2 regions of the Pseudomonas sp. XP1 genome follow, and region 1 is predicted to be linked to the other one. Evidence: riboswitches for the same ligand, from Rfam matches in the RefSeq annotation. Region 1 holds a riboswitch; the other holds the start of a gene.
What was found. Region 1 has a riboswitch for thiamine pyrophosphate ahead of ACK1U9_RS16005 (TenA family protein). Riboswitches for the same ligand answer to the same signal wherever they lie in the genome.
Positions count from the first base shown of each region.

Region 2: linked by a shared signal. The riboswitch ahead of thiC (phosphomethylpyrimidine synthase ThiC) and the one ahead of ACK1U9_RS16005 (TenA family protein) in region 1 are both predicted to bind thiamine pyrophosphate.

Region 1 covers NZ_JBNRIJ010000017.1:7,532-21,965, forward strand. Annotated here, with positions in the region: gene ACK1U9_RS15940 (NTP/NDP exchange transporter) at 1-743, opposite strand, end outside; gene ACK1U9_RS15945 (aldo/keto reductase) at 748-1,656, opposite strand; gene ACK1U9_RS15950 (Dyp-type peroxidase) at 1,746-2,609, opposite strand; gene ACK1U9_RS15955 (bile acid:sodium symporter family protein) at 2,795-3,688, shown strand; gene ACK1U9_RS15960 (sterol desaturase family protein) at 3,807-4,274, opposite strand; gene ACK1U9_RS15965 (GNAT family N-acetyltransferase) at 4,441-4,950, shown strand; gene ACK1U9_RS15970 (sensor domain-containing diguanylate cyclase) at 5,079-6,647, opposite strand; gene ACK1U9_RS15975 (DUF4142 domain-containing protein) at 6,800-7,300, shown strand; gene ACK1U9_RS15980 (hypothetical protein) at 7,309-7,560, shown strand; gene ACK1U9_RS15985 (DUF6021 family protein) at 7,669-7,839, opposite strand; gene ACK1U9_RS15990 (DNA-binding protein) at 7,895-8,881, opposite strand; gene codA (cytosine deaminase) at 9,110-10,351, opposite strand; gene tenA (thiaminase II) at 10,578-11,240, opposite strand; gene ACK1U9_RS16005 (TenA family protein) at 11,237-11,884, opposite strand; TPP riboswitch at 11,964-12,078, opposite strand; gene ACK1U9_RS16010 (Ig-like domain-containing protein) at 12,320-14,434, shown strand, end outside.
Region 2 covers NZ_JBNRIJ010000030.1:11,542-25,975, forward strand. Annotated here, with positions in the region: gene msbA (lipid A export permease/ATP-binding protein MsbA) at 1-509, shown strand, start outside; gene hldE (bifunctional D-glycero-beta-D-manno-heptose-7-phosphate kinase/D-glycero-beta-D-manno-heptose 1-phosphate adenylyltransferase HldE) at 640-2,061, shown strand; gene ACK1U9_RS20640 (hypothetical protein) at 2,205-3,173, opposite strand; gene ACK1U9_RS20645 (aldo/keto reductase) at 3,224-4,036, opposite strand; gene ACK1U9_RS20650 (NAD(P)/FAD-dependent oxidoreductase) at 4,033-5,208, opposite strand; gene ACK1U9_RS20655 (DMT family transporter) at 5,369-5,701, opposite strand; gene ACK1U9_RS20660 (LysR family transcriptional regulator) at 5,789-6,679, shown strand; gene waaA (lipid IV(A) 3-deoxy-D-manno-octulosonic acid transferase) at 6,691-7,962, shown strand; gene ACK1U9_RS20670 (TolC family outer membrane protein) at 8,114-9,550, opposite strand; TPP riboswitch at 9,710-9,816, shown strand; gene thiC (phosphomethylpyrimidine synthase ThiC) at 9,971-11,851, shown strand; gene cytX (putative hydroxymethylpyrimidine transporter CytX) at 12,017-13,300, shown strand; gene ACK1U9_RS20685 (RsiV family protein) at 13,269-14,015, opposite strand; gene ACK1U9_RS20690 (NUDIX domain-containing protein) at 14,201-14,434, shown strand, end outside.

The DNA.
Region 1 (14,434 bases):
ACGCTGGCGAGCAACACCACGAACAGGGCAATGCCCAGCAGGTAGGGCGAGCGCAGTACGGCAGTGGCACCGGCAAACGGGTTGCCGCCCAGTGGCCGTGAATCTGCCCGCTCGGCTTGCGCAGGCAGTGGGTGCCGCGTTCGCCAGCGTTGCAGGTACAACGTAGCGCCGATGCTGCCCAGCAGAAACGCGGCGGCCAGCACCAGCAACCCGGCATGGCCCAGCGGCGCCACCAGCAGCGTACCCATGATGGGGCCACTGAGCCCACCCAGGCTGGCCCCGGCCGCCAGCAGGCCGAACAGGCGCTTGCCTTGCGCGGTTGAGAAAAGGTCGGCGAGCACGCTCCAGGCCAACGAGATGCTCAGCAGGTTGAACACCGACAACCAGATATAGAAGGCCCGAGCCGTCCACGAAGCATCGGAATTGCGGGCAAACAGCACGGCGAACAGCAGGAGGTTGCTGGCGAAAATGCCGTAGGTCCAGGGCAGGATGCGTCGGCGCGGCACCTTGGAGGCCAGCCAGCCAAACAACGGCAGGCACACCAGGGTGGCAATGAAGGTGCCGGTGAACAGCCATTGCAGGTTGTCCACGCCACCGGCAACGCCCATGGTTTCGCGCACCGGGCGCAGCATGAAATAGCCAGTGAACAACAGGTAGAACAACAGCAAACCGGCGGTAACCGCCGGCCATTCGCCGGGCTGGATGTTCAACCCCTGATCCAGGCGCCGCCGCCAGGCTGCCATGGGGTCAGGCAAACTGCTTGATCAGCGCCTGTTGCTGCGCCTGGGTCAGCAACGGCCCGTGCCCGGCCCTGAGCTGGTCAAGTTGGCGCTCGGGCCGGCTGGTCGCTGGGATGACCGTGGTCACCGCCGGGTGGCTGATGGCGAACTTCAGAAACAGCTGCGCCCAGCTGCCGATACCCGCCTCTGCCGCCCAGCCGGGCAAGGCCTGGTCCTTCACCCGGGCGAACAGGCGGCCATCGTCGAATGCCCGGTTGATCAGCACGGCAACGCCCTTGTCCTGGCACAGCGGCAGCAGTTCGCGGGCCGCGTCGGGGGCATTGACCGAGTAATTGATCTGGATGAAGTCCAGCGGTTCGCTGCGCACGATCCGGGCGACCTCGTCCTGGCCACTGTTCAGGTAATGAGTGATACCGACATAGCGGGTCTTGCCTTGCTGCTTCAATTCGCGGGCATAGGCCAGCTGGGTCTGCCAGTCCCGCAGGTTGTGGATCTGCAGCAAGTCGACCTTGTCGGTGCGCAGGCTCTCGAGGCTGCCGGCCCATTGCGCTTCGGCGTCTGCCCGGCTGTCGGCGGCTATCTTGGTGGCGATGAAGCATTGCCGGTGCCAGCCGCCCTCTTCCAGCAACTGGCCAAGAATGCTGTCGGCGCCGCCGTAGTTGGGCGAGGTGTCGATGACCCGGCCACCGCCTTCGAAGAACGCCTTCAGTACAAGTTTCAGCTGCTGGTACTGAGCCGAGCCGGCTTGCACTTCGAAACTGCCGGAAGTTCCTGCACCGATCACCGGCAGCGCTTCACCGGTGGTCGGCACGTTGCGGGTCAGCAAACCCTCCGGGGCAGCGGAGTGCAACCAGGGGCTGGCGGCCAGCAAGCCAAGGGTGGCACCCGCGCGTAGGACATCACGACGTGCGTACATGGAAAAGCTCCCGTCATGAAGCGGAAATTTCCAAGGCTAGCCGCTGTACCCCGCTGCGTCCGGTGTTTCTGTATCTGGATGTTTAGCGATCAGACGTGCAGCAGCAGGCTCAGGTCGATACCCGTCTCGCTCATGGGCGGGCACCAGTAGTACCCACCGGTCAGTGGCCGGCTGAAGCGGTACAGGCCGTCGATGATGCCGTCCTCCAGGCCGCTCATGCGCCGCAGCTGCACCTCGAACGCATCGAAACTATGGCCCAGGGCCACGAAGGCCAGGCCAGCGCCACGTTGGTCGGCCCAGGCCACCGAACGACGAACCATGAACGCTTCTGGTTCGAAACTTTCCTGGGCAGTGCGCTTGACGTGGGCGGACTCGGGGGCGTCCTCGAGCTCTTCGTTGTCGCTGAGGCGACGGCCGATGATGTTGTCCTGGTCGGCCTGGGGCAGCGACTTGAAGTACTCCAGGTCGTGCTTCCACAACTGGAAAGCGGCAAAGCTGGAGCCATCGGCGCCAATGGCCGCCTGCACGGCCTCCTGGTCCACCGGGTTTTCGGTGCCGTCCTCATAGCCGGTCAGGTCATGGCCGCCACGGTGCAGGAAGCCGTCGACGCTGTCGGCCAGGCGCAAGGCCGGTGCCAATGCCTGCTCCAGGGCCTGGGCCTGCAGCAGCAGGTCACCGCGCTGGTTGCCACGCAGCCACAGCCACAGGGCGTGTTGGGTGCTGGGGTTTTCGACCGCAGCATCCAGCTGAGGGAACGCTCGCAAGCCAGGTACTTCACGGCCCAAGGCCTTGGCCAGCGGGGCGCCGACACCCATGATCAACTGTTCGCCATCGACCTGCGGCAGCAAGGCATCGAGCGCAGCAGGCAGGGCCTCGGGCGACTGCAGGGTGAAGAACAGGTGACGGGCGTGGGCCGGCACCGGGGTGGCAAGCAGACCTTGCTGGAACGGCATGACAGGCTAATCCTCGGTAAAAAGCAGGAATGCTACTGTGCCAGCAGGCCCACTGCAACGAGGCATACAGCCTCACCGGCCGCTGCACTTGGAAACAAACGGTTACCAAGTGATGGCGCTTTGCAATTAGCTATCAATCAGGGCCGACCTACACTGCTCGGGATCCTTCGTCCGAGTGACTGCCCATGACCGCCTCACCTTTGCTCACCGCCTTTCTGCCGCTGGCCTTGGGCATCATCATGCTCGGCCTCGGGTTATCACTGACCCTGGCCGACTTCGCCCGCGTGGTGAAGTACCCCAAACCGGTGGTGGTAGGCCTGGTTTGTCAGATCCTGCTGCTGCCGCTGGTGTGCTTCCTGATTGCCAACGGCTTCGGCCTGGAGTCGGCCCTGGCGGTGGGGCTGATGCTGCTGGCCGCCTCGCCAGGCGGCACCACGGCCAACCTGTTCAGCCACCTGGCCCATGGCGATGTGGCGTTGAATATCACCCTGACGGCGGTCAACTCGCTGATCGCGATCCTGACCATGCCACTGCTGGTGAACCTGTCGTTGAGCTGGTTCATGGCATCGGACCAGGCCATACCGCTGCAGTTTGCCAAGGTGATGCAGGTGTTCGCCATCGTTCTGCTGCCGGTGGCGCTGGGCATGCTGGTTCGCCGCTTCGCACCCGCTTTTGCCGCGCGCATGGAGAAGCCGATGAAGCTGGTGGCCGCATTGTTCCTGGCGTTCACCATCGTCCTGGCGCTGGCCAAGGATTGGCAGACCGTGGTTGCGTATGCGCCGGTAGTGGGCCTGGCGGCGCTGCTGTTCAACCTGCTGAGCCTGGGCGTGGGCTACTGGGTGCCGCGCCTGTTGAACATCCCCAAGCGCCAGGCGATTGCCATCGGCATGGAGATCGGCATCCACAACGGCACCTTGGCGATTGCCCTGGCATTGAGCCCTTCGCTGCTGAACAACGCCACCATGGCGGTGCCGGCGGCGCTGTACAGCCTGATCATGTTCTTTACCGCAGCGGCGTTCGGCTGGTGGGTAAGCCGCGGGCATGTGGCGACGCAGCCCAAGGGTGAAACCGTAAATTGAAGGTACCGCTTGTGGCCCTATCGCCGGCAAGCCAGCCCCCAAAGGTACAGTGCTGGGCTGAGGGCTGGCGCTGTCCTTGTGGGAGCCGGCTTGCCGGCGATAGGGCCGGTACAGGTTTTTACAAATGGCTGCGCTTACGCCGCATCTGCTGCTTCAGCACTTTCAGCGGCGGAGCATAGAAAAACCCGAACGACACACTCCCCGTACGCCCCTTCACCGCATGATGCAACCGGTGCGCGCGATGCAAACGCTTGAGGTAGCGGTTGACCGGCCGTGGCTTGCGTGGCCAGTGCCGGTGAAACAACCCGTCGTGGGCCACGACATACAGCACGCCGTACCCCGCCACCCCGCCACCCACCCACTGCAAGGGTGCAAGGCCACTCTTGCCCATGGCCACCAGCAGCGTGGCGATCAGCCCCAGGGCCACAAGGTACAGGTCATTGGTTTCGAGCATGCCCAGTTGCGGCTCATGGTGCGAGCGGTGCAGCCACCAGCCCCAGCCATGCATGATGTACTTGTGAGCCAGCGTGCCAACGCCCTCCATGGCCACCAGAGTGCCGAACAGTACGGCGAGATTGAACAGCATGGAACGGTCCGGGGGATGGCAAGGGAAGGCGCAAGGGTACCGATTGCCCGCGTTTTTTTCCATGCAGGCGTGACCGGATGACGAAAGGTGTAAGCTCGGTGCGCTGGCAATTGCAGCCACAGGTGCTGACGGCAGGCCAGGACGTACAACTGGAAAGGACTTCTTCATGCGCATTCGCCCTACCCTCGAGCACGACATTCCATGGCTACCGGGCGTCGAACGCTCGGCTGCCCAGGCCTTTGCCGCCCGGCCGGCGCTGGCATGGCTGGCGCAAGGAGATGTGATGGACTGCGGCGCCCATCAGGCATTTGTCGAAGCTGGCGGTAGCTGGGTGGCCGAAGAGCCGGATGGGCGCATTATGGGATTTGCCTGTGCCCGGATCGAGGATCATGCGCTGCATCTTCATGAAATTTCGGTGCACCGGGAGGCCCAGGGGCAAGGTTTCGGGCGCAAGCTGCTGCTGCAGGTGATCGATGCGGCGCGTCAGGCCGGGGTGCGGGAGCTGACCCTGACCACCTTTGCCGATGTGCCATGGAATGCGCCGTTCTACGCGCGCATGGGTTTCGAGGTTATCGATGAGGGGCTGCTGGATGCACGCTTGCAGCAGATTCTGGCCAGCGAGCGTGCCCATGGCCTTGAGGGCCGCTGTGCGATGCGCCTTGGCTTGGATAACTAGACCCGCGGCTGCTCTGCAGCCCCATCGCCGGCAAGCCAGCTCGCACGGGGACCGCGCAGTGCAAAAGAGCTGCACATTACCTGTGGGCTGGCTTGCCGGTGATGGGGCCGGTACAGGCACCAGGGCCTTCATTCATCGACACTGACCACTGAACCTTCTGCCACACAATACCTGTCCCGCCCTTGGCGCTTGGCCTGGTACAGCGCCGCATCCGCTGCCGCCATCAGGCGCTCGGCCGTCACTCCCTCCCGCGCCAGGTCACCCACGGCAATCCCCGCACTGAACGATACCCGCCCCAGTGGGCTGCCCGCATGCTCCAGCGGCTGCCGACGCAACAGCTGTTGTACTTCCTGCACCAGCAGTTCCGCCCCGCGAGCATCGGTATCAGGCAGCAGCAGTGTGAACTCCTCGCCCCCATAGCGCACAGCCAGGTCGGCCGGCCGCTTCAGTGCTTGCTGCAGCAACTCGGCAAAGCGCCGCAGGCACTGGTCGCCCGCTGGGTGCCCGTAACGGTCGTTGTAGGCCTTGAAGTAATCCAGGTCGAGCATCACCAGCGCCAGCGGATAGCCCTGGCGTCGTGCACGGCGCAGCTCCGGCTCGAACACGGCATCCAGCCGACGGCGGTTACCCAGGCCGGTGAGGCTGTCGGTCAGTGCCAGGGCCTTCAGGGTCTGATGTGCCTGGAGCAGCGCCCGCTCGATGACGATACGCTCGCGCAACTGGCGCAGCACCACGCCACCAAAGGCCGCCAGCCCCACCAGCAACAACAGCAACAACGCCACCGACTTGATAGCATCGTGCCGCCAGGGCGCGACGATCGATTCCCGCGACAACCCCGCCTCCACTACCAGTGGGTAGCTGCCCAGCGCGCGATAGCCATACAACCGTGGCGTACCGTCCACCACGGCGACCGCTTCGGCCACCCCTTCGCTTGCGTGCGGCAGGTGGTTGCGGAAGATCTCGCTGCTGCTCAGGCTGCGGCCCACCACCTGCTCGACGAACGGCCGCCGTACCAGGATGGTGCCGTCACGCTTGGCCAGCACCAGCGCGCCGCGTTCGTCGATCTTGAAGTCGCCGTAGTAACGCACGAACCACTCCACCTTGATGGTGCCCAGCAACACCCCGGCGAAGCTGCCATCGGCATATTGCAGGCGCCGTGAAATGGGGATGATCAGGTCGCCAGTGGAACGGCTGCGCACCACCGAGCCGATGTGTACGCCACGGTCTGTATGGTCGCGGTGGTAGATGAAATAGTCGCGGTCGCCATTGTTGGCATTGGGCGGGACTACCGCCTGGTCGGTCACGATCCAGCTGCCATCCGGGCCATACACGAACAACCCGTGCAATTGCGGCATGATGCTTTTCTGCTGCACCAGCAAGGCATGCAGACGCGGCCGGTCGATGTGCTCGAAGCCGTCGCCCTCCAGGCGCTCGGCCAGCGCCGCGGTAATTGCATCGACCTGGCGGATGGCGTCTTCGGCATGCTGTGCCGTGGCCCGGGCCAGGTTGGTGACCATGTTCTCGGCGTTGGTGAAGGCGTGCCGGTAATCGCGCCAGATACGCCAGCCTTCAACCACGACGAAGGCCAGCATCACCACCAGCATGAACGCCAGTACCAGGCGGAACAGCGCCACGGCGCGGCCCTCGCCGGTTACCGCGAAGAACCCGTCCTCATCCTGTTTCCTGGCTGCACACATTGAAATCCCTAGCCATACCGCGTTCGCCGCCTTTCACTATAGTTCAGCGCCACCTGGGCGCGGCCGGCCAGTAAAAAGATTAAACCTTTGCCCTCGGTTCACCATCAACCGTACGCGACACTGAGGTCGCGCCACGGTTTAAGGAGTGAAGCATGAGCAGTCTCTTCATCAAGCGCGTCGGTTTCTCCATGGTGTTGGGCTTGGCATCGGTACAGACTATGGCGGCGAGTTCCGATGACTTCGTCGAAGCGGCCACCGAGGCCGGTATTGCCGAAGTGGTCACTGGCAAGCTGGCTCTGGAAAAAACTCAGAATGCCGAAATCAAGACCTTCGCCCAGCAGATGGTCACCGACCACACCCAGGCCAATCAGAAACTTGGCGACATCGCTCGCAAGCTCGATATTTCCGTACCCGATGAGGCGGCAATAACCGACAAGGTCAAGAAAATGATCCTGGAATGGCGGGAGGAGTCCTTTGACAAGTCTTACGTCAACAACCAGGTCGACGCTCACGAAAAGGCGGTGGAGTTGTTCAAGAAGGAAGCGGCATCTTCTGACAAGGCTGAATTGAAGGCCTTTGCCAGCGAAACCCTGCCCAAGCTGGAACAGCATCTGGAGCACGCCAAGGCGCTTCAGGCCAAACATGCCAAGTGAGGGCCGCCATGAGTAACGATGCATTGAAAGCCGAAGTGCTGACTCGCCTGCTGCATGCTCACCCCCAAGGGCTCGGCAAGGAAGTGCTGGACAACTACCGGGGCGAGAAAGCCGTGGCCGGTATGCTCAAGACGCTGCAGGAGGCCGGTTTGATCCAGGATGGCAGCGTTGCGGTGAGCAGCGACCACCAGATCAGCGTGAACTACCCCATCAAACTCTCGGCTGCGGGCGTGGAGGCAGCCAGGCAGGCAGAGTCCTGAGTCAAGCGAGCGTAGCTTGCCTGGCCAAGGCCTCAAGACAGCCTGCCCCAAGCAGTGCCGTGTTGATCGCGAGGGCCGCTGAGCGGCCCTTTGCGACAAATGCTACCTTCACGGTGCTTTTTCGACGTCCCGCGGTGGCTTGGCAGGCCCTTGAGGGTCGACTTGCGGATCCTCCACATCTGGCGAATCGGGGTCGAAACCCAAGTCCTGGCGTTTGTTCGCCTGCTCGGACGAATGGGGCCCTTGGGGATGTTTTCCTGGCTGTTGTGGTTCAGGCATGAGGCTTTCTCCAGTGAGTGTCTAGGGAAGAAACCACCGGCCTGGAAAAGTTTGATTAATCTGTATCCACAGCTAGCTGGGCACGGCATTGAACCAACGCTTCATCACGTTGTTTCAGCTGCTCCTCGAGCTGCTGCAGTTGGCGAGCCTGTTCCGTGCACAAGTCGCGCCTGGCCTCCAGGTTCTGGGCCTGCACATCCAGCTGCCGACGCATTTCCTCGCTGGCACCCTGCGCCTGGGCCAGGATCGTTCGCAAACCCTGGATCTGTGCGTCGCGCTGCTCCAGCAATTCGTCCTGCGCCCTGCAGGCGCTGGCGGCCTGGCGGTGCTCGCCCAACAAGCGCTCGTTGTCGCGGTGCAGTCGGGTCAGCTCGTCCTGCTTGACGATCATGCCTTGCTGCAGCTGACGCACCTCCACCTGCAACTGTTGCAGCTGTGCTTCGTGGCGACGCTGCTCCTGTTCACGCTGTTCGTGGCTGGCGTTGCGGTAGTGTTCCAGCGCATCGCGGGCATGACGGTGCTTGTCTTCCAGTGATCTTACCTGCTCGTCCTTGTCGGCCAGGCGCACCTGCAACTCGCCCAGCGACTGGTTGAGGCTGGCACTGCGCAGCTGTTCGGCCTGCAGGGTGCTTTGGGTGGAGAGCAGCTTTTCCGATTCGGCGGCCAGTGCGGCCACATCGATCTGATGCTGTTGGTGCGCCGCTGCCAGGGCCTGCTGGGCAATCGCCAGCTGTGCCTCCAGCTGTTCGCGCTGTCGAGTGAAGGTGCTTTCGGCCTGCTCGATCTTCAGGTCGGCCTCGTCCTGCAACTGGGTTGCCAGTTGCCCGACCATCCGGCTCAGCACATCACTCAGCGCAATGCCGCCCTCGGAAGCCACGGGCTGCTGGCCGTTCAATTCTTTCAGGTAGCGGTGAATCGTGGTCTTGGAGCCGGTGTTGCCCAGCTCGATACGTATGGCATCGATGCTGGGGTTCTCGCCCCGTGCAATCAGCGCCTGACGTGCCTGCTGCACTACAACCTTGTTTATACCGCCCCGGGCCATGCTTGCTCCTACGATTTTGTACCGTGTTATGTAGTATGTATTTACATACCAATTATGGAGACAGACCATTGCCCGTGCAAACACTTCCTATGGTGGAATAATCACGGCTTATCACATGTGATTGGTTCATGAAGGCCATACAAGGGAACAAACCAGTACGCCAGACAGCAAAACGCCCCGCTCGGCTTGAAGCCGGCGGGGCGTTGCAGAGGGCTGAGGCAGGCAGCGTCAGGTGTAGTGCTCGACCCTGGCAGGTGTTCTACGCATCAACACCTTGCCGTTGCGTATCGACACAAGTGCATGTCCCTGGCTGCGCACCATTTCGTAATCGTCCGGCGCCGACAGCAGCAACAGGTTCGCGGGCCGCCCCACCTCGATGCCGTAGCGCTCGCCCAGGTGCAGGGTGCGGGCGCTGTTGTCGGTAATCAGGTCCAGGCAGCGTTGCAGGTCTTCGTAGCCAAGCATGTGGCAGATGTGCAGGCCGGCCTCGAGAATACGCAGGATGTTGCCATTGCCCAGCGGGTACCAGGGGTCGACGATGGAATCCTGGCCAAAGCACACGTTCATCCCGGCCCGGTCGAGCTCGGCCACGCGAGTGACGCCGCGGCGTTTCGGGTAGTTGTCGAAACGCCCTTGCAGGTGAATGCTCTCGGTCGGGCAAGACACGAAATTGATACCCGATTGCTTTAACAGGCGAAACAGCTTGTAGCAGTAGGCATTGTCGTACGAGCCCATGGCCACGGTATGGCTGGCTGTCACCCGGGCGCTCATGTCGCGAACCCGCGCCTCTTCGGCCAGCACTTCGAGAAAGCGCGACTGCGGGTCGTCGGTCTCGTCGCAATGCACATCCACCAGGCAGCCGGTGCGCTCGGCCAGGTCCATCAGGAACTTGACCGAAGACACGCCCTGATCGCGGGTGTTCTCGAAATGCGGGATGCCGCCAATCACGTCGGCACCGATCGCCACCGCTTCGGCCATCAGCGCCCGGCCGTTGGCGTACGACTCGATACCCTCCTGGGGAAAGGCAACGATCTGCAGGTCGAGCAGGTGACGCACTTCTTCACGCACTTCGACCATGGCCTTGAGCGCGGTCAGGGTGGGGTCAGTGACATCGACATGGGTACGTACATGCTGGATGCCATGGTCCACCAGCATGCCGATGGTCCTTTTCGCGCGGTTCTTGATGTCGTCGTGGGTTGTGATTGCCTTGCGCTCGGCCCAGCGCTCGATGCCTTCGAACAGGGTGCCGCTCATGTTCCAGCGCGGCTCGCCGGCTGTCAGCGTGGCGTCCAGGTGGATGTGCGGCTCGATGAAAGGCGCCACTACCAGGTTCTGCCCGGCATCCAGGTCATCGGCAGCGCGCACCGCCACCCCTTCGGCCTGAGGCACGATGGCGGCGATGCGTTCGCCGTCGAGTTCGATGCGAAACAGGCCGGACCTGCCGCGCAGGCGTGCGTTGATGATGTTCATGATGCTTCTCCCTGGGCTTTGCGGGTGGCCCCTACCAGCATAGTGGCCCAAGCCTTGTGGTATTTGCTACTGGCCCTATCGCCGGCAAGCCAGCTCCCACAGGTAAATCACAGCCTTGAAGTCTGCGCAGTACCTGTGAGCTCCCACAGGTAAACCACAGCCTTGAAGTCTGCGCAGTACCTGTGGGAGCTGGCTTGCCGGCGATAGGGCCGGCGCAGGCAGCAAATCAGGCTCCGTCCAACCCCATCTGCCAGAAGTCCGCCTCCAGGCTGGACGCCTGGCCGAAAATCCCCACCAGCTCGGCAAACCGTTGCTCGGTCATGCTCCGCGCTGCCAGCTCGTCCAGATGCTTGCGCGCCGCGGTGGCGACACCCTGGTAGCCTTCACCGGCATACTCGGCGATCCACTCGCGGTACGGGTGATTGCTCAGATCGCCAATGCGCTCGGACAACGCACGGCCAATCTCGGCATAGCCGATTACACAAGGCGCCAAGGCCACATGCAACTCCAGCAGGTCACCCGCGGCACCACAGTCCAGCACATAGCGGGTATAGGCAACCGTGGCCTGGTGTTCAGGCGCGGCCTCGATATCGGCCTGGGTCAGACCCCAGCGTGCGCACAGGCGCAAGTGCAGCTCGGTTTCATCCAGAATCGCCGCCAGCCCGGCCTGCGCGGCGCGGATGTCGGCCGGGCGCCGGCTCTTGTAGGCGGCCAGCGCCCAGGCGCGGGCGAACTGGATGAGGAACAGGTAATCCTGTACCAGATAGGTGCGAAAGGCGGCTTCGCTCAACGTACCCTCGCCCATCTGGCGCACGAATTCGTGGTCGACGTAGCTGTTCCACTGCGGCGTGGCGGCAGCCTTGAGGCGGTCGAAGATATCCATGCTCATTTTTCCTCCGGGTAGACGGCATCGAAGAAGGCCAGCTCCAGCGCCACGGTGCGCAGGTAGAAGTCAGCTGCCAGCGCGGCTTCCTGCGGGCCGACCCGGTCGAGTTCGGCTTGCAGGAAGGCAACGAAGTCCTGGAATGCCGGGTTGTCGTGCAGGGTGATCCATTCGGCATGGACGAAGTTGTCCGGCATCGGTTTTGGCGCCTTCAGCGCCCAGTCCAGGTACAGGCCTTCGGCGACGTTGAGTACTGCCAGTGCGGCCGCATAGGACCGGGTGGCCGCCGCTTCGCGCATGATCGCCTTGAAGCCTGCGGTTGGCACGGTGTCGGCCGGTTCGCTGCGTTGCGTGGGGCTCACCCCCAGGGCCTCGAAGGCGCGCAGGAAGTAGGTGTTCTCGTCACTGGAGATCATCCCGGCAAAGCGGCCGAAGCGCAGGCGCGCCTCGAACGTGTCGGCGGTGGCGATGGCCGCGCCCAGCAGGGTCAGGAAGCTGTCGAGGAAGCGGTGGTCCTGCACCAGGTAGTCGACCATGATCGGGTCCGGCAGGCTGCCATCGCACAATTGGGTGACGAAGCGGTGGCCAACGGCCGCCGACCAGGTCGGCTCGCTGCGGCGGCGCAGGGACTGGCTGAAGCGTTCGGTCATGTTGCTGTCCTTGATGGAGAGTGACAGCGAGACCGCGGTGGTTGGCATGGACGGGCCTCGCAGTGAGGCCGGCAAAAAGGCAGGTTTCAAGTCCCATCCCTTCGCCGGCATGATCCGGATCAGGTTCGAAGGGTCACCGCGCTGCAGCGTCCAGCGGTTTCTCAGCCCGTTGCCGGGCTCCCCTTGGTGGCGCTCAGGTATACCCCAGGGCGCCGCTGCTGTCACCACCCAATCTGGGGGAAATGGGTGACCCACAAGTGGGGGGCTCACCCATTTTTGACGCCATGGCCATTAGCTCACATCAGGCGCCACAAGGGTTTGTTTAGAAACACATTCCTCGCATTTGGGTTGGCACAGCCGTTGCTCCAGCCCCAAAAACGGGCAAAACGCCACTGATGGCTGAAAGCCATAAGGCCGCGAGCGAGGCATAAGGCAATGAAAACACCTGCCGTGATCCACCCTGCCAGGCATGCATTCCAGCTATCCACCCTCACCACGCTGATGCTCGGCCTCGGGCTGGTGACGGCGACCGCCGCTCCCCTCGACGACAACAGCATGCCACCGCCGACCGACCCGTCGGCCTACACTGACCAGCCAGCCGACCCGACAAAGGCCTTGCTGGACCTGTTCAACATGCCGCCGGCCAACCAAGGTTCGCTGGAGCTGACCAATGGCGTGTACGGCAACCGCGACACGGTAAGCGCCAACAATGTGTTGCCACCGGCCCTGCAAACCGACAACAAATACCCCACCAATGGCAAGCCCAGCCCGCTGTTCGGGGCACTGCCGTTTACCCAGCAGCTACTGCTGTTCGAGGAATTCGGCACGGAAAAACTCGACCCCACGCTGCCGCCGCCAACCCTGACCTTCCCGGTGCCCACCCTGGGTGCGGCACCGGCGCAGGACCCCAACGTGGTTGCGCGCAGCGGCCCTAGCGGCACGGCCCTGGAAGCCTTCCTCAAACAGCCGGGCCTGTACCCGTTCCCGACCCAGTATTCCAATGTGCTCGACCGCAACCCGTGGAAGGCGCAGATTGAAATGTTCCTCAACCGCCAGCCGGTCGGCTCGCCGGCGGAAGGCCGGCCACCAGGAAAAGGCTGGTCGCACCAGCGGTGGAACGAGTTCTACCCGCAGGCGGGCTTCAAGACCGCCCAGGCTGGTGCACGCATCAACCAAGGACTGCGTGACCGCAAGCAACTGCACAACTATGCAGTCGGTGAATTTGCCCCGGGAGGTCTGTACTACCAGACCTCTGACATCCCGAACACGCTCGGCACCACCAAGGGCATCGACACCCGATTCCATCCGAAGATGCCATTGCAAAACCACAAATCGGTATGGACCTTCGACGGTACGTTCCCGCCCAAACTGCTGATGGCGCGCCATGGTCAGCCGATCCTGATGCGCCATTACAACGCCCTGCCGATCGACCCAGCAGCCAACAACGGCTTTGGCCTGCACACCCTCTCCACCCACGAGCACAACGGCCATTCGCCGGCCGAGAGCGATGGCTATGCCAATGCCTACTTCTTCCCCGGCCAGTATTACGATTACCGCTGGCCGTTGCAGCTGGCTGGTTACGACACCATCAACACCCGCGCCCAGGACCCACGCGCGGCGTTCCCCTGCTCGCCGGGGGAAACGCTGTTCGTCAATGACGCCTCGCCAGGGCTGAAAACCTGCCAGAACGGCAGCATCAAGATCCGTGGTGACTGGCGCGAAACCATGAGCACCCATTGGTTCCACGACCACATGATGGATTTCACGGCACAGAACGTCTACAAAGGCAACGCCGTGATGATGAACTACTACAGTGCCCTGGACCGCGGCAACGAGGCCCTGCAGGATGGCGTCAACCTGCGTTTCCCCAGTGGCTCGGGCATGCCGTGGGGCAACCGCGACTACGACGTCAACCTGGTGATCGCCGACAAGGCCTGGGATGCCAACGGCCAGCTGTGGTTCAACCCGTTCAACACAGATGGCTTCCTCGGCGACCAGATCCTGGTCAACTGGCAGTACCGGCCCACGCTCAAGGTGCGCGCGCGCAGCTACCGCTTCCGTATCCTGAACGGCTCGGTGTCGCGCTACTTCAAGTTCGCCGTGGTGCGTGAAATTGCCGGTACCAGTGGCGAATTCAAAGGCCCCACCGGCTCCAACCTGTCGTATGCGCGAGTGCCGTTCCACATGATCGCCAACGACGGCAACATCATGGAACACACCGTTCCGTTCGACGGTACCCTGGACCTCAACGGTGACGGCAACCTGCAGGACAACAACGGCATCCTGCCGCTGCAAGGCATTGCCGAGCGCTACGACATCATCATCAACTTCGCCAAGAACGGCATCAAGGTCGGCGACAAGCTGTACTTCGTCAACCTCGAGGAGCACCAGAGCGGCAAGGGGCCGGAAGGCGCCATCTCGCTGGCCGACGTGCTGTCGGAAAAGTACAAGCCAGTGATCAAGCAGACCACCAAAGGCCCGCGTTGGGAAAATGGTGATCCAGCAATCGGTAAGTTCCTGCAACTAGTGGTACAGCCCTACAGCGGTCAG
Region 2 (14,434 bases), on a different contig from region 1:
AGGTGACCCAGCATGTCACCCTGTTCAACGATACCGTGGCCAACAACATCGCCTATGGCGACCTGGCCGGCGCCCCCCGCGCCGACATAGAAGCCGCTGCGGCTGATGCCTACGCCAAGGAGTTCATCGACCGGCTGCCAAAAGGCTTCGATACCGAAGTGGGTGAAAACGGCGTGCTGCTCTCCGGCGGCCAGCGCCAGCGCCTGGCCATCGCCCGGGCACTGCTGAAGAACGCGCCTCTGCTGATCCTCGACGAGGCCACCTCGGCGCTGGATACCGAGTCCGAGCGGCATATCCAGGCTGCCCTGGACCATGTGATGCAGGGCCGTACAACGCTGGTGATCGCCCACCGCCTGTCGACCATCGAAAAGGCCGACCAGATCTTGGTCATGGACCAAGGGCGCCTTGTCGAGCGCGGCACCCATGCCGAGCTGCTTGCGGCCAATGGCCATTATGCCCGCCTGCATGCCATGGGGCTGGATGAGCCGGCCAAGGCCGATATCACCTGAACCCTCGTTGATCGGGGCCATTGCGGCCCCCATTGTCACGGGAATTTTCCTGGGGTGATCTGGCCATAAAGCCGTCGTCTACCCTGTGCTAATATCCTGCCCCTGTTCATTATTTCCATATGGGTTGCCCATGAAGTTGTCCATGCCGCGTTTCGATCAAGCCCCGGTACTGGTGGTCGGCGATGTCATGCTCGACCGCTACTGGCATGGCGGTACTTCGCGTATCTCGCCTGAAGCGCCAGTCCCGGTGGTCAAGGTCGATCAGATCGAGGATCGCCCCGGCGGCGCGGCCAACGTTGCCTTGAACATCGCCGCCCTGGGCGCACCGGCTTCGCTGATTGGCGTCACTGGCCAGGACGAGGCTGCCGACAGCCTGGCCAACAGCCTGCAGGCTGCAGGCGTGCGCTCGGTGTTCCAGCGCATCGCGCACCAGCCGACCATCGTCAAGCTGCGGGTCATGAGCCGTCACCAGCAGTTGCTGCGCATCGATTTCGAGGAACCGTTCGCCACCGACCCGTTGTCGCTGGGTGCGGAGGTCGACAGCCTGCTCGAGGGCGTCAAGGTGCTGGTCCTTTCCGACTACGGCAAGGGCGCACTGAAAAACCACCAGAGCCTGATCCAGGCGGCGCGGGCCAAGGGCATTCCGGTGCTGGCCGACCCCAAGGGCAAGGACTTTTCCATATACCGTGGCGCCAGCCTGATCACTCCCAACCTCAGCGAGTTCGAGACCATCGTCGGCCGTTGCGCCGATGAGGCCGAGCTGGTCGCCAAGGGCTTGCAGCTGCTTCAAGACTTGGACCTGGGCGCCTTGCTGGTGACCCGTGGCGAGCACGGCATGACCCTGTTGCGCAGCGGCCAGCCGGCGCTGCACCTGCCGGCACGGGCCCGTGAAGTGTTCGATGTGACCGGTGCCGGTGATACCGTCATCTCCACCCTCGCCGCGGCCATCGCTGCCGGCGAGGACCTGCCCCATGCGGTGGCCCTGGCCAACCTGGCGGCGGGCATCGTGGTTGGCAAGCTGGGTACGGCTGCGATCAGTGCTCCCGAACTGCGCCGGGCGATCCAGCGTGAGGAAGGCTCCGAGCGCGGCGTGCTGGGCCTTGAGCAACTGCTGCTGGCCATCGACGACGCACGGGCTCACAAAGAGAAGATCGTCTTCACCAACGGCTGCTTCGACATCCTGCATGCCGGGCATGTCACCTATCTGGAGCAGGCGCGGGCCCAGGGCGATCGGCTGATCGTCGCGGTCAACGACGATGCCTCGGTCAGCCGCCTGAAAGGCCCGGGCCGGCCCATCAACAGCGTCGACCGGCGCATGGCCGTACTGGCCGGGTTGGGGGCGGTGGACTGGGTCATCAGCTTCCCCGAGGGCACTCCGGAGAACCTGCTGAGCCAGGTCAAGCCGGACGTGCTGGTCAAGGGTGGCGACTATGGTATCGACCAGGTGGTGGGTGCCGATATCGTCAAGGCCTATGGCGGTACCGTGAAGGTGCTGGGGCTGGTCGAAAACAGCTCGACCACGGCGATCGTCGAGAAGATTCGCAAGAACTGATCGAACCTCTGAGGCTGCCTCATTACCTGTAGGAGCAGCCTTGTGCTGCGAAGAGGCCGGCAGGGCAAAAGACCTCTATTGGCTCTACCGGCCTCTTCGCAGCACAAGGCTGCTCCTGCAGGGGCGGCGCAGGCCTCGGAATCTTACTTGTGTAGTGAAGTACGCGCCCGCTCCAGCAGTTCCCGCGCCTTGTCTCCAAACCGCTGCAGATGTGACGCCCGCACCGGCTTGCTCTCCACCAACCCCTGCTGCTTCACCCAATCCTTCCAGCGCACCCGCTCGTCCGTGACCACCCAGCCCTCTTGCCGTGCAAAACTTTCGGCCAGGTAGAGCCCGCGCGTGCTCGCCGGCACCAGTTCATCCTTCTTCAGGGTATACAGCTCAGCCAGCGGCTGGCCTTCCTCCAACGGCATCAGGTAAAGGTCTGGCCGTTTGCGGTTGAGTCGCGCCACCAGTTGGTCGCCCTCCAGCCGCTCATCAACGTGGAACAGGCTGAGCTTCTTGGCGTCCCGAGGTACCTGCAAACGCATGTCATAGATCAGTTGCAATGAGGCGGTTGGCAAGTGCACATACGCCCGTGGTCGTTCCAGCAGCATCAGCTTGCCGCAGTGAACCGGGCGGGCGGCACCGGACTCCGGGGCCAGCACGAAATGCGGCGTTTCGCGGTAGTGCAGGGCGGCAGCGTAGGGCACCGGCAACCAGGTTTCGTTGAAGCGCCCACCCAGCCAGCCTTCCGGGGTTTCCAGCAGGCATTCCTCGGCCACTTCCTGCACGGCCGTGTGCAATGGCAGGTTCAGCTCCTGCGCCGGCACATAGCCGGAAATCAGTTTCAGTACTACATCACCACGGTCTTGCCGGCGCTGACGTACCAGCACCCAGTAATCGCGGTTCTGCCAATGCAGGGTCAGCCGCACCGACACGCCCAGGTTGGCCAGTTCGACCACGAAGCGCTGCACGTCGGGCAGCTGGATGGCCTTGCGCCGTTGTTGGATCTGGGCGAAGTTCAGCGGCATGCCGATGCTCTGGTAGATCAGCCCTTCGGGCGTGGCCTCGACATGCAGCGGCAATGTCTTGAAGTTACTCGGGTTCTTGCGGATCAGCGTTCGCGCCACGAGGCTCCTCCTTGCGTCGGGTCAGTCCGGGCCCGTGGGCCTGGGGCAACTCAATGCTGGCCCAGAATACGGGCGACGGTGGCCACGTTGTGGGCCAGGTGCAACGGATTGATGGTGCCGACGATAGCACTGCTGACGCCCGGGTGGGCGAACAGCAGCTCGAAGCTGGCCTGCACCGGGTCAACGCCCGGGGCCAGACAGATATGCCCGCTGGCCAGGGCCTTCTTCACCAGGATGGCCTTGCCGTGTTCGGCAGCGTAGTCCAGCACTGGGCGTTCTGCCTGTTCGTTGAGGTTGTAGGTGACCATGGCGCAATCGCCTTGCTCCAGCGCCTTCAGGCCGCCGGCGACGGTCTTGCCGGAAAGGCCGAAGCCGAGGATCTTGCCCTCCTGCTTGAGCTCGGCAAGGGTCTGGTAGACCTCCTGCTGTTCGAGGATGGCCAGGTCGTTGCCGTCGGAATGCACCAGCACCAGCTCGATGCGGTCGGTTTCCAGGCGCTGCAGGCTGCGCTCTACCGAACGGCGGGTGTGGGCGGCGCTGAAATCGAAGTGCGATTGGCCATTGTCGAATTCTTCGCCAACCTTGCTGACGATCACCCATTCATCGCGCTGGCCGCGCAGCAGCGGGCCCAAGCGCTCTTCGCTGCGGCCGTAGGCCGGGGCGGTGTCGATCAGGTTGATACCCAGCTCGCGGGCCTGGGCCAGCAGCAGGCGGGCTTCGTCATCGCCGGGGATGGTGAAGCCGGTGGGGTACTTCACGCCCTGGTCGCGCCCCAGCTTGACCGTGCCCAGGCCCAGCGGCGAAACCTTGAGGCCGGTGCTGCCCAAGGGGCGATGGAAGTCGTGCAGGGTTGGTAGGCTCATGGCAGCAGTTGCTCCCAGGCCGGTACGCCCAGCGGTGGGCGTGGCAGGTCGGCCAGGTCGGCTTGCGCCTGTGGGCGGATACCGTCGCGCTCCAGGTGGCTGATGACCCGGTCGCTGAAGTCCGGTGCCAGGGCCAGCTTGGTCGGCCAGCCGACCAGCAGGCGTTGCTGGTCGGCGAGGAAGGCGTTATCCGGGCGGACCAGGCCCGATTGCGCCGGTTCCGCACGGTTGACCCGCAGGGTGGCCCAGCGCACCTGGCTCTGGTCGACCCATGGCAGCAGGCTGGCGATTTCTTTCTGTGCCGCGGCAATTTGCGCAGCCGGTTCGCGGGCAACACCATCGGCCTCGGCCAGGTCGCCGCCCAGGTACCAGACCCACTGGCCATCGGCGGCCGGGTGGGTGGTAACCGTCACCCGGGGCTTTGGCCCGCCACCCAGGCAATGGGCGTAAAGCGGTTTCAGGTTGGCACCCTTGGCCATCACCATGTGCAGCGGGCGTGTCTGCATGGCTGGCTGGTTGAGGCCCAGGGCATGCAGCAGCTCTTCGGTGCCGGCGCCGGCGCTGAGCACGATGCGCTGGGCGCGGATGTCGCGCTCGTCGACGCGCAGGCCGACCAGGTCGGCGCCCTCGCGCAGTGGCTCGATGCGCTCACCAGCCAGCAGGCTGTCGCCTGCCAGTTCGGCCAGGTTGGCCAGCAGGCTGGGTACATCGATGACCAGTTCGGCCAGGCGATAGACCTTGCCCTTGAAGGCGCGGTCCTGCAGCGCCGGTGGCAGTTGCTCACCCTTCACCTGGTCGACCCGGCCGCGCACGGCCTTGCTGGCGAAGAAGCTGGTGAGGTTGCCGGCCAGGGTGCCTGGTGACCACAGGTAGTGAGCGTCGGACAGCAGGCGAGTGCGGGTCAGATCCAGCTCGCCGCTGCCGCTCAGGGCTTCGCGCCAGCGTCGCGGCATGTCGGCGATGGCTTCCGAGGCGCCGGTCAGGGCACCGTGCAGGGCGTACTTGGTGCCGCCATGGATGATGCCTTGGGACTTGATGGTCTGCTCGCCGCCAAGGCTGGCGCGTTCCACCAGTACTGTCGAGTAGCCCAGCCGGCGCAGGCGGGCATTGAGCCAGAGGCCTGCGACTCCGGCGCCAACGATCAGCACGTCAGTGGAAATGGCGGATGGCATGGCGGTACCTCGAAGACTGGGACAGCTGGCAAGTATACAGGGTATACCTGTGATGGCCCTATCGCCGGCAAGCCAGCTCCCACAGGATGGCATTGACCCAGCGGCCTGTATTCACTCTGTGAGAGCTGGCTTGCCGGCGATGAGGCCCGTACGGGCTGCCTCAATGCCCAGCCGTTTTCGAAAACAGCTGAATCACCACCACTCCACCCACAATCATGGCCATGCCCAGCATCGCCGGAACGTCCAGCTTCTGCCCATAGATCACCAGCGCCGCCACACTGATCAGCACAATACCCAGCCCCGACCAGATGGCATAGGCGATCCCCACCGGAATGCTGCGCACAACCAAGGTCAGCATCCAGAAAGCAATGCCATAACCAACTACCATCAGCAGCAACGGCAAGGGCGTGCTCAAGCCTTTCACCGCTTTCATGGAAGCGGTGGCGATGACTTCGGCGCAGATGGCGATGGCGAGGTAGGTGTAGGCATTCATGGCGGGTTCCTCCGGTAACTGGTCGGGCATTCTAGACGTTGCCTGGATGGGGTAAAGTCATTACCTATCACCAGGGGAGATAGGTCGATGGCCGAGCAGTGGAATCTTGAACAGCTACGTACCTTCCTGCGCGTTGCGGAGCTGCGCTCGTTCTCTGCCGTGGCCCGCGAACAGCGCAAGGCCCAGTCGGCGATCAGCAGCGCGATCGCCCTGCTCGAAACCGACCTGGGGGTCACCTTGTTCGAGCGCAGCAGCGGCCGGCAACCCAAGCTGACCGAGAACGGCAGCGCCCTGCTGGAAGATGCCCGTGAACTGTTGCGCCAGTGCGAGCGGCTGGATGGCCGTGCGTTGGCGCTGATGCGCGGGCAGGAGGCCTTGTTGCGGGTCGCCCAGGACGAAGCCATGCCCTACCAGCCGGTCATCGACAGCCTCGACGAGCTGGCCAGCCGCTACCCGTTTCTGGAGGTGCAGCTGGCCAGCGGTGCCCAGGGCGATGTGGCGCGCAAGCTGGTGGAGCGGCGCGCCGATCTTGGCCTGTTCTTCCACCACGAGAGCATCCCGGCCTCGCTGGAGCGGCGCGCCCTGGGCAGTGTGGAAATGGTCACCGTGTGCGCGGTCGGCCACCCGCTCGCCGGCGAAGGCCGGGTTACCCGGCAGCAGCTGGCGCGCCACCGTCAATTGCTGATTGCCCCGCAGCAAAGCGGCTACCCAGGCGGCGAAGCGATCAGCCCGCAGGTATGGCGCGCCGACAGCTTCTATGCCATGGCCGAACTGCTGATGCGCGGCCTGGGCTGGGCCTGGCTGCCGCGACACGTGGTGCAGTACCCGACCTATCAGGCGCACATGGTCGAACTGGACAGCGAGTGGCAGCCACCGGCCTTGGTGGTGGAGCTGGCCTGGCGCCGCGACGAGCCACTGGGGCCTGCCGCGCAGTGGCTGGCCGAGCGCTTTGCGGTGCACCTGCGCGCGATCGGGTAAACTCCGCGGCCATGAACAGAACTCTCTATACCTTGTTGTTTCACCTGGGCCTGCCGCTGGTTGCGCTGCGCCTGTATCTACGCGCGCGCAAGGCACCGGCCTATGGTCAACGCATTGGCGAGCGCTTTGGCTTCAGCCTGCCGGCCATGCGCCGCGGCGGCATCTGGGTGCACGCGGTATCGGTGGGCGAGAGCATTGCGGCGGCGCCGATGGTGCGTGCCTTGCTCAAGGCCTACCCGGAATTGCCGATTACGCTTACCTGCATGACCCCGACCGGTTCCGAGCGCATTCGCGCCATGTTCGCCGACGAACCGCGCGTGCAGCATTGCTACCTGCCCTACGACCTGCCCTGGGCGGCAGGGCGCTTTCTCGACCATGTGCAGCCGAAGCTGGGCATCATCATGGAAACCGAGCTGTGGCCCAACCACATCCACCAGTGTGCGAAGCGTGGCATTCCGGTAGCGCTGGCCAACGCACGCTTGTCTGAGCGCTCGGCTCGTGGCTATGGGCGTTTTGCCAGGCTGACCCGGCCGATGCTGGCCGAGATGAGTCTGATTGCCGTGCAGACCGAAACCGAGGCTCAGCGTTTTCGTGACCTGGGCGCGCGTCCGGAGTGCGTGCAGGTCACCGGTTCGATCAAGTTCGACCTGAAGATCGATGATCAACTGTTGCCGCGTGCCAGGGCATTGCGTGAACAGTGGGGGGCTGCACAGCGCCCGGTGTGGATCGCCGCCAGCACCCACGAAGGTGAAGATGCGTTGATCCTGCAGGCACATCGGCAATTGTTGCAGGTGCATGGTGATGCCCTGCTGATTCTGGTGCCGCGCCACCCCGAGCGATTCGCTGCGGTGCATACGCTGTGCAGCGAACAGTTCACCACCGTGCGCCGCTCTGCCGGCACGCCGGTCGATGCACAGACTCGCGTCTTGCTCGGCGATACCATGGGCGAACTGCTGTTCCTCTATGCCCTGGCCGACATTGCCTTCGTCGGCGGCAGCCTGGTGGCGACCGGCGGGCACAACCCGCTTGAACCCGCGGCGCTGGCCTTGCCGGTGCTGATGGGGCCGCATGTGTTCAACTTCCTCGAAATCAGCGCGATGCTGCGCGAGGCAGGGGCACTGCAGCAGGTGGACGATGCCGACGGGCTGGCCGAAGCGGTGCGGCGGTTGGTCGAATTGCCGCAGGATGCACAGCGCATTGGCGAAGCGGGCAGGGCGGTGATGCGGGCCAACCAGGGCGCGTTGCAGCGCTTGCTCGATGGCCTGGGTGCACTTATCCGCTGAGTTCTGTGTTGGGTTTTCTGGCCTCATCGCCGGCAAGCCGGCTCCCACAGTACTGCACAAGGCTTAAGGCCAGTGGAGAACCTGTGGGAGCTGGCTTGCCGGCGATGAGGCCATCAAAAGAAACCCACCCTGCGGAAAATCCACCCCTATATCAGGGGCGACGCTCGAAGTTCTTTGCCGCTGCAGCCGCCAGGTCCGGCGGCAGGAAGTCCTTGTCCGGGTTGTAGTCCGGCTTCAGGTACCGCTTGAGGTCCTGCAGGTCCTGCGGGCTCAAGGTGCCGGCCGCCTGCTTCAGGCTCAGGTTGTCGAGGATGTAGTCATAGCGGCTGTTGTTGTAGTCGCGCACCGAGGTGTACAGCTGACGTTGGGCGTCAAGCACGTCGACGATATTGCGGGTACCCACCTGGTAGCCGATCTCGGTGGCTTCCAGCGCGCTCTGGTTGGAGATGATCGACTGCTTGCGCGCCTGCACCTGTTCCACGTCGGTGTTTACCGCGCGGTGCAGGTTGCGGGTGTTTTCCACCACCTGGCGGCGCAGGCTTTCACGCTGCTGTTCGCTCTGGCTCAGGCGCTGGTAGGCCTCGCGCACCTGCGAACTGGTCAGGCCGCCGCTGTAGATCGGGATGTTCAACTGCAGGCCGATGCTGGTCTGCTCGACGTCGCCGCTATAGCGCGAAACGGGGGCCGGTGCGGGGTTGGTGAAACCGAAGTTGTCGTTGTCACCCTTCTGATACTTGGCAACCGCGTCCAGGGTCGGCGCATGGCCGGCCTTGCGCTGGCGCAGGGTTTCCTCGGCAGCGACGACCGCGTGGTTGGTGGCCAGCAGGTTGAGGTTCTGGCGCCCGGCGGTTTCGACCCAGGCCTTGGCGTCGTTGGGTGTAGGGACCTGCACCGGCAAGGTATGGACCACGCCTTGAATCGACGTGTATTCCCGGTTGGTCAGGGTTACCAGGGCCTCGAAGGCATCCTGTACCTGGCGCTCGGCAATGATCCGGTTGGCCCGCGCCGTGTCGTAGCTGGCCTGGGATTGCAGCACGTCGGTCTTGTCGGAGAGGCCGACGTCGAATCGTTCGTTGGACTGGTCCAGCTGGCGCTTGAAGGCAGCTTCCTCGGCCTTGGTCGCGGCCAGGTTGTCCTGGGCACGGAGCACGGCGAAGTAATTCTGCGCGGTTTGCAGGATCAGGTTCTGCTCGGTCGCCGACAGCTCCAGCGCCGCCTGTTCGTTGACCGCCTCGGCCGCCTGCAACTGGAACCAGCGGTCAGCGCGGAAGATAGGTTGCGCCAGGGTCGCACTCCAGGTATTGCCGCTGCGGTTGCTGGTGGCCGATGGTTCGTCCAGCTTGGTGCGGGTGTTCAGCATTTCGGCACCGGCCGAAAGGTTAGGCAGCAACCCGGCGCGAGCCTGTGGTACCACTTCACGGCGGGCGCCGTAATCGGCGCGGGCTGCAGCCAGGTCAGCGTTATTGTCGACCGCTTCCTGGTAGACGCTGACCAGGTCGGTCTTGACTGTTTGGGGCACGTCCGCTGCCCAGACCACTCCGTTGGACGCACAAGACACGGCTATCGCCAGTGAGAGTTTGCGCAGCATAGAGGCAATCCTTGTACGAAATTTAATTACTGAACTGTTGAGTATCGATCGACGGGCCAGTGTAGTGCCATGCGCCCCCGGCAACAATCGCTCGAGTGCCTTTCATCATCCGCGTATTTACCCGCTTGGCTTTGCCGACCACTCCAGTCTAGACTGCGCATGTTCTTGTCGGGGTGCCTTGAAGCAAAGGCTGAGATCGCAAAGTTGCGGATCCCGTTGAACCTGATCAGGTTAGCGCCTGCGTAGGGAACAAGATTGCTCGCCTTCCCGTGGAGCCTCTTGTGCCAGGTCCGGGAATGTCACAGCTGCATGCAGCTTCAGGCACCCTCATATCCGGCACTGCACCCATCAAGGGTGCGTCCGCGCCTTTCAGGTTCACCCCGACATTCCACTGCTAGGAAGCCGTCTGGAGAGCCTGTGATGACCAAACAAGAAAAAGCGATCAACCTCAGCGAATCGGCACAAGTCGATCAGCAGTCCGTGCAACCGTTCCCGCGTTCGCGCAAGGTGTATGTCGAAGGCTCGCGCCCGGACATCCGCGTGCCCATGCGTGAAATCAGCCTGGACGACACCCCGACCGATTTCGGTGGCGAGTCCAATGCCCCTGTGCTGGTCTACGACACTTCCGGCCCGTATACCGACCCCAACGTTGTCATCGATGTGCGCAAGGGCCTGGCCGATGTGCGTTCGGCGTGGATCGAAGCACGCGGTGACACCGAGCGCCTGGCCGGCCTGAGCTCGCACTTCGGCCAGCAGCGCCTGAACGATGCCGAACTGGCCAAGCTGCGTTTCGCCCACGTGCGCAACCCGCGCCGTGCCAAGGCCGGCGCCAACGTCTCGCAGATGCACTATGCCCGTCAGGGCATCATCACCGCCGAGATGGAATACGTGGCCATTCGCGAAAACATGAAGCTGCAAGAGGCGCGCGCCGCCGGCCTGCTCGACGAGCAGCACGCCGGTCACAGCTTTGGGGCCAACATCCCGAAAGAAATCACCCCCGAGTTCGTTCGCCAGGAAATCGCCCGTGGTCGCGCGATCATCCCGGCCAACATCAACCACCCGGAATTGGAACCGATGATCATCGGCCGCAACTTCCTGGTGAAGATCAACGGCAACATCGGCAACAGCGCCCTGGGTTCCTCTATTGAGGAAGAAGTGGCCAAGCTGACCTGGGGCATCCGCTGGGGTTCGGACACGGTCATGGACCTGTCCACCGGCAAGCACATTCACGAAACCCGTGAGTGGATCATCCGCAACTCGCCGGTGCCGATTGGTACCGTGCCGATCTACCAGGCCCTGGAAAAGGTCAACGGCGTGGCCGAAGACCTGACCTGGGAGCTGTTCCGCGACACCCTGATCGAGCAGGCCGAGCAGGGCGTGGACTACTTCACCATCCACGCTGGTGTGCTGCTGCGTTATGTACCGCTGACTGCCAAGCGCGTCACCGGTATCGTCAGCCGTGGTGGCTCGATCATGGCCAAGTGGTGCCTGGCGCACCACAAGGAAAACTTCCTGTACACCCACTTCGACGAAATCTGCGAAATCATGAAGGCCTACGACGTCAGCTTCTCGCTGGGCGACGGCCTGCGTCCCGGCTCGATTGCCGACGCCAACGATGCCGCGCAGTTCGGTGAGCTGGAAACCCTCGGCGAGCTGACCAAGATCGCCTGGAAGCACGATGTTCAGTGCATGATCGAAGGCCCGGGCCACGTGCCGATGCAGCTGATCAAGGAAAACATGGACAAGCAGCTGGAGTGCTGCGACGAGGCGCCGTTCTACACCCTCGGCCCGCTGACCACCGATATCGCTCCTGGCTACGACCACATCACCTCGGGCATTGGTGCGGCGATGATCGGCTGGTTCGGTTGCGCCATGCTCTGCTACGTCACGCCCAAGGAGCACCTGGGCCTGCCAAACAAGGATGACGTGAAGACCGGCATCATCACCTACAAGATCGCCGCTCATGCCGCCGACCTTGCCAAGGGCCACCCGGGTGCGCAGATTCGTGACAACGCCTTGTCCAAGGCACGCTTCGAGTTCCGTTGGGAAGACCAGTTCAACCTCGGCCTGGACCCGGACACCGCCCGTGCCTACCACGACGAGACCCTGCCGAAGGAATCGGCCAAGGTTGCGCACTTCTGCTCGATGTGCGGGCCGAAGTTCTGCTCGATGAAGATTACCCAGGAAGTGCGTGAATACGCTGCCAAGATCGAAACCGTGGATGTGACGGTCGAGCAAGGCATGCGCGAACAGGCCGAGCGGTTCCGCCAGGAAGGCAGCCAGCTGTATCACAAAGTCTAAGACCGCTGGGGCCGCTTTGCGGCCCTTTCGCGACGCAAGGCCGCTCCCACAGGGACTGCGCAAGGCTTGAGGCCAGCGCGGTTTTTGTGGGAGCGGCCTTGTGTCGCGATACGAGGACGCAGTCCTCGCCAGGAACACCAACAACATTGCCGGCGAGCGCCAACCATGACATCTCCCAGCCAATTCTCCCCCGACCACCCGGTCCCAATCGCCCAGCGTATCTTCGGCGCCCGCGACCTGTTCTCGCTATGGTTCTCCCTCGGCATCGGCCTGATGGTGCTGCAGGTCGGCGCCATGCTCGCCCCTGGCCTGGGCCTTGCCGGCGCAGTGCTGGCCATCGCTCTGGGCACCGGTGTGGGTGTGCTGTTGCTGGGGGCTGCCGGTGTCATTGGCAGCGATACCGGCCTGTCGGCCATGGGCACGCTCAAGCTGAGCCTGGGGGGCCACGGCGCGCGCTTGCCGGCGCTGCTCAACCTGCTGCAACTGGTGGGCTGGGGCGCGTTCGAGATCATCGTGATGCGCGATGCCGCCAGCCTTCTGGGCGCGCGGGTGTTCGGCGAAGCCAGCGCCTGGAACAGCCCTGTGCTCTGGACCCTGTGCTTCGGCGCCCTGGCCACCTTGCTCGCGGTCGGTGGGCCGCTGGCGTTCGTGCGCAAGGTGCTGCGCACCTGGGGCATCTGGCTGCTGCTGGGCGCTTGCCTGTGGCTGACCTGGAACCTGTTCGCCAAGGCCGACCTGGCCGTACTGTGGAACCGTGCCGGTGACGGTTCGATGTCGCTGGCCGTGGGCTTCGATATCGCCATCGCCATGCCGCTGTCCTGGTTGCCGCTGATCGCCGACTATTCGCGTTTTGCCCGTAACGGCAAACATGTATTCGGCGGTACGGTGGTGGGCTACTTCATCGGCAACACCTGGCTGATGAGCCTGGGCGTGGGCTACACCTTGGCCTTCGCCGGCAGTGGCGAAGCCAACGCCCTGCTGCTGGCCTTGGCGGGCGCCGGCATGGGCATTCCACTGCTGCTGATTCTGCTGGACGAGTCGGAAAAGGCTTTTGCCGACATTCATTCGGCGGCCGTTTCCACCGGTGTGCTGGTGCGCCTGAAGGTCGAGCACCTGGCGCTGGCCATTGGCGTGCTGTGCACGCTGATCGCCCTGCTGGCGCCACTGGCACAGTACGAGAATTTCCTGCTGCTGATCGGCTCGGTGTTTGCACCGCTGTTCGGTGTGGTATTGATGGACCATTACGTGATCCGTCGCCGCCGCTTGCCAGCACAGGTGCATGGCTTGCATTGGCAGGCACTGCTGGCCTGGGCGGTGGGCGTTGCCGCGTACCATCTGATCGCCGCGCAAGCGCCCGACCTGGGTGCGACCCTGCCGGCATTGCTGCTGGCAGGGCTACTGCACGGGCTGTTGAGCTTCAGCCGCGGCCGGGAAACAGCTCGGGCTTGAGCACGCCATTCAGGCGTGGGTACGGGATCTTCAACTCCACGTGGCCCATGGAGTAGGGCGCGATGGAGTAGACCTCGTACTTGACCACCACCGCGCCGTACGTCAGGGCGATGTGCGGCGACTGCTTGAACGGCCAGGTCTTGATGAACTCGGCGTCCTTGTCCATGCCTACGCTGATCAGCCAGGCGCGGTGTGATTCCTCGACGGTTTTCCAGAAGGTGTCTTCCTGGCCAGGCACCAGCATGTCCTGCAGGGTCAGCACCTTGTCCAGCTTGCGCGAATAGTTGATGAAACCACGCCCGGGCATGCCGTGGGCGCCGCCGCTGTCCAGGTAGCTGGACAGTTCGATGATCACCAGTCCGTCATGCTGCTCGCGTACCTTGGCCTGCAGGTAGCTGCTGTTGCGCTTATCGGCACTGGCCAGGTACTGCTGCTCGTAGGCTTGCAGTGTGGCCGGTGCGTTGCCGCGCTGGTTGTCTTCGGTCAGTTGCAGCAGGCGTTTCTCGACGATGCCATCAAGCTTGGGCAACGCCGGGAAGTGGATCATGTCGATGTTCACCAGCGGGCAGTCGCTTTCACTGCAGCCGGGTTTGACATGCTCCCAGGCATCACGCTTGACCTCGAGCGGCGCCCGGTAGTTGGGCGTGAACAGGCTTTGGCAGGCACCCAGGGCCAGGGCCAGCACAGCCACGGACGTCAGTTTGACAAGTGTCATGAGGATCCTTGCAGAACAGGGAAAAGTCGGCCTTTGACCGTCTGCGCGGCCTTCAGTTCGCCACTAAGCTAACAGAGACAAGGCGCGCTGTCCCGAGTGCGCGAACGGTTGCCGGAAAGGGATGAAACCGGCAGGCGTGCAGAGTAGGATGGCGCGATGCGGTATTCGAGGTAATGAGGATTTCCATGTCAGACGCGTTGAACTCAGTGCCCAAGGGCTTCGAAATCATCGAGCGGGCCAACTGCTTCCAGGGCTTTTACAAGCTCGACAAGCTACGCCTGCGCTATGAATTGTTTGCCGGGGGCATGGGCCGCGAGATCAGCCGCGAACTGTTCGTGCGCCATGATGCGGTGTGCGTGCTGCCGTACGACCCGTTGCGCGATGAAGTGGTGCTGATCGAGCAGTTCCGTGTGGGGGCG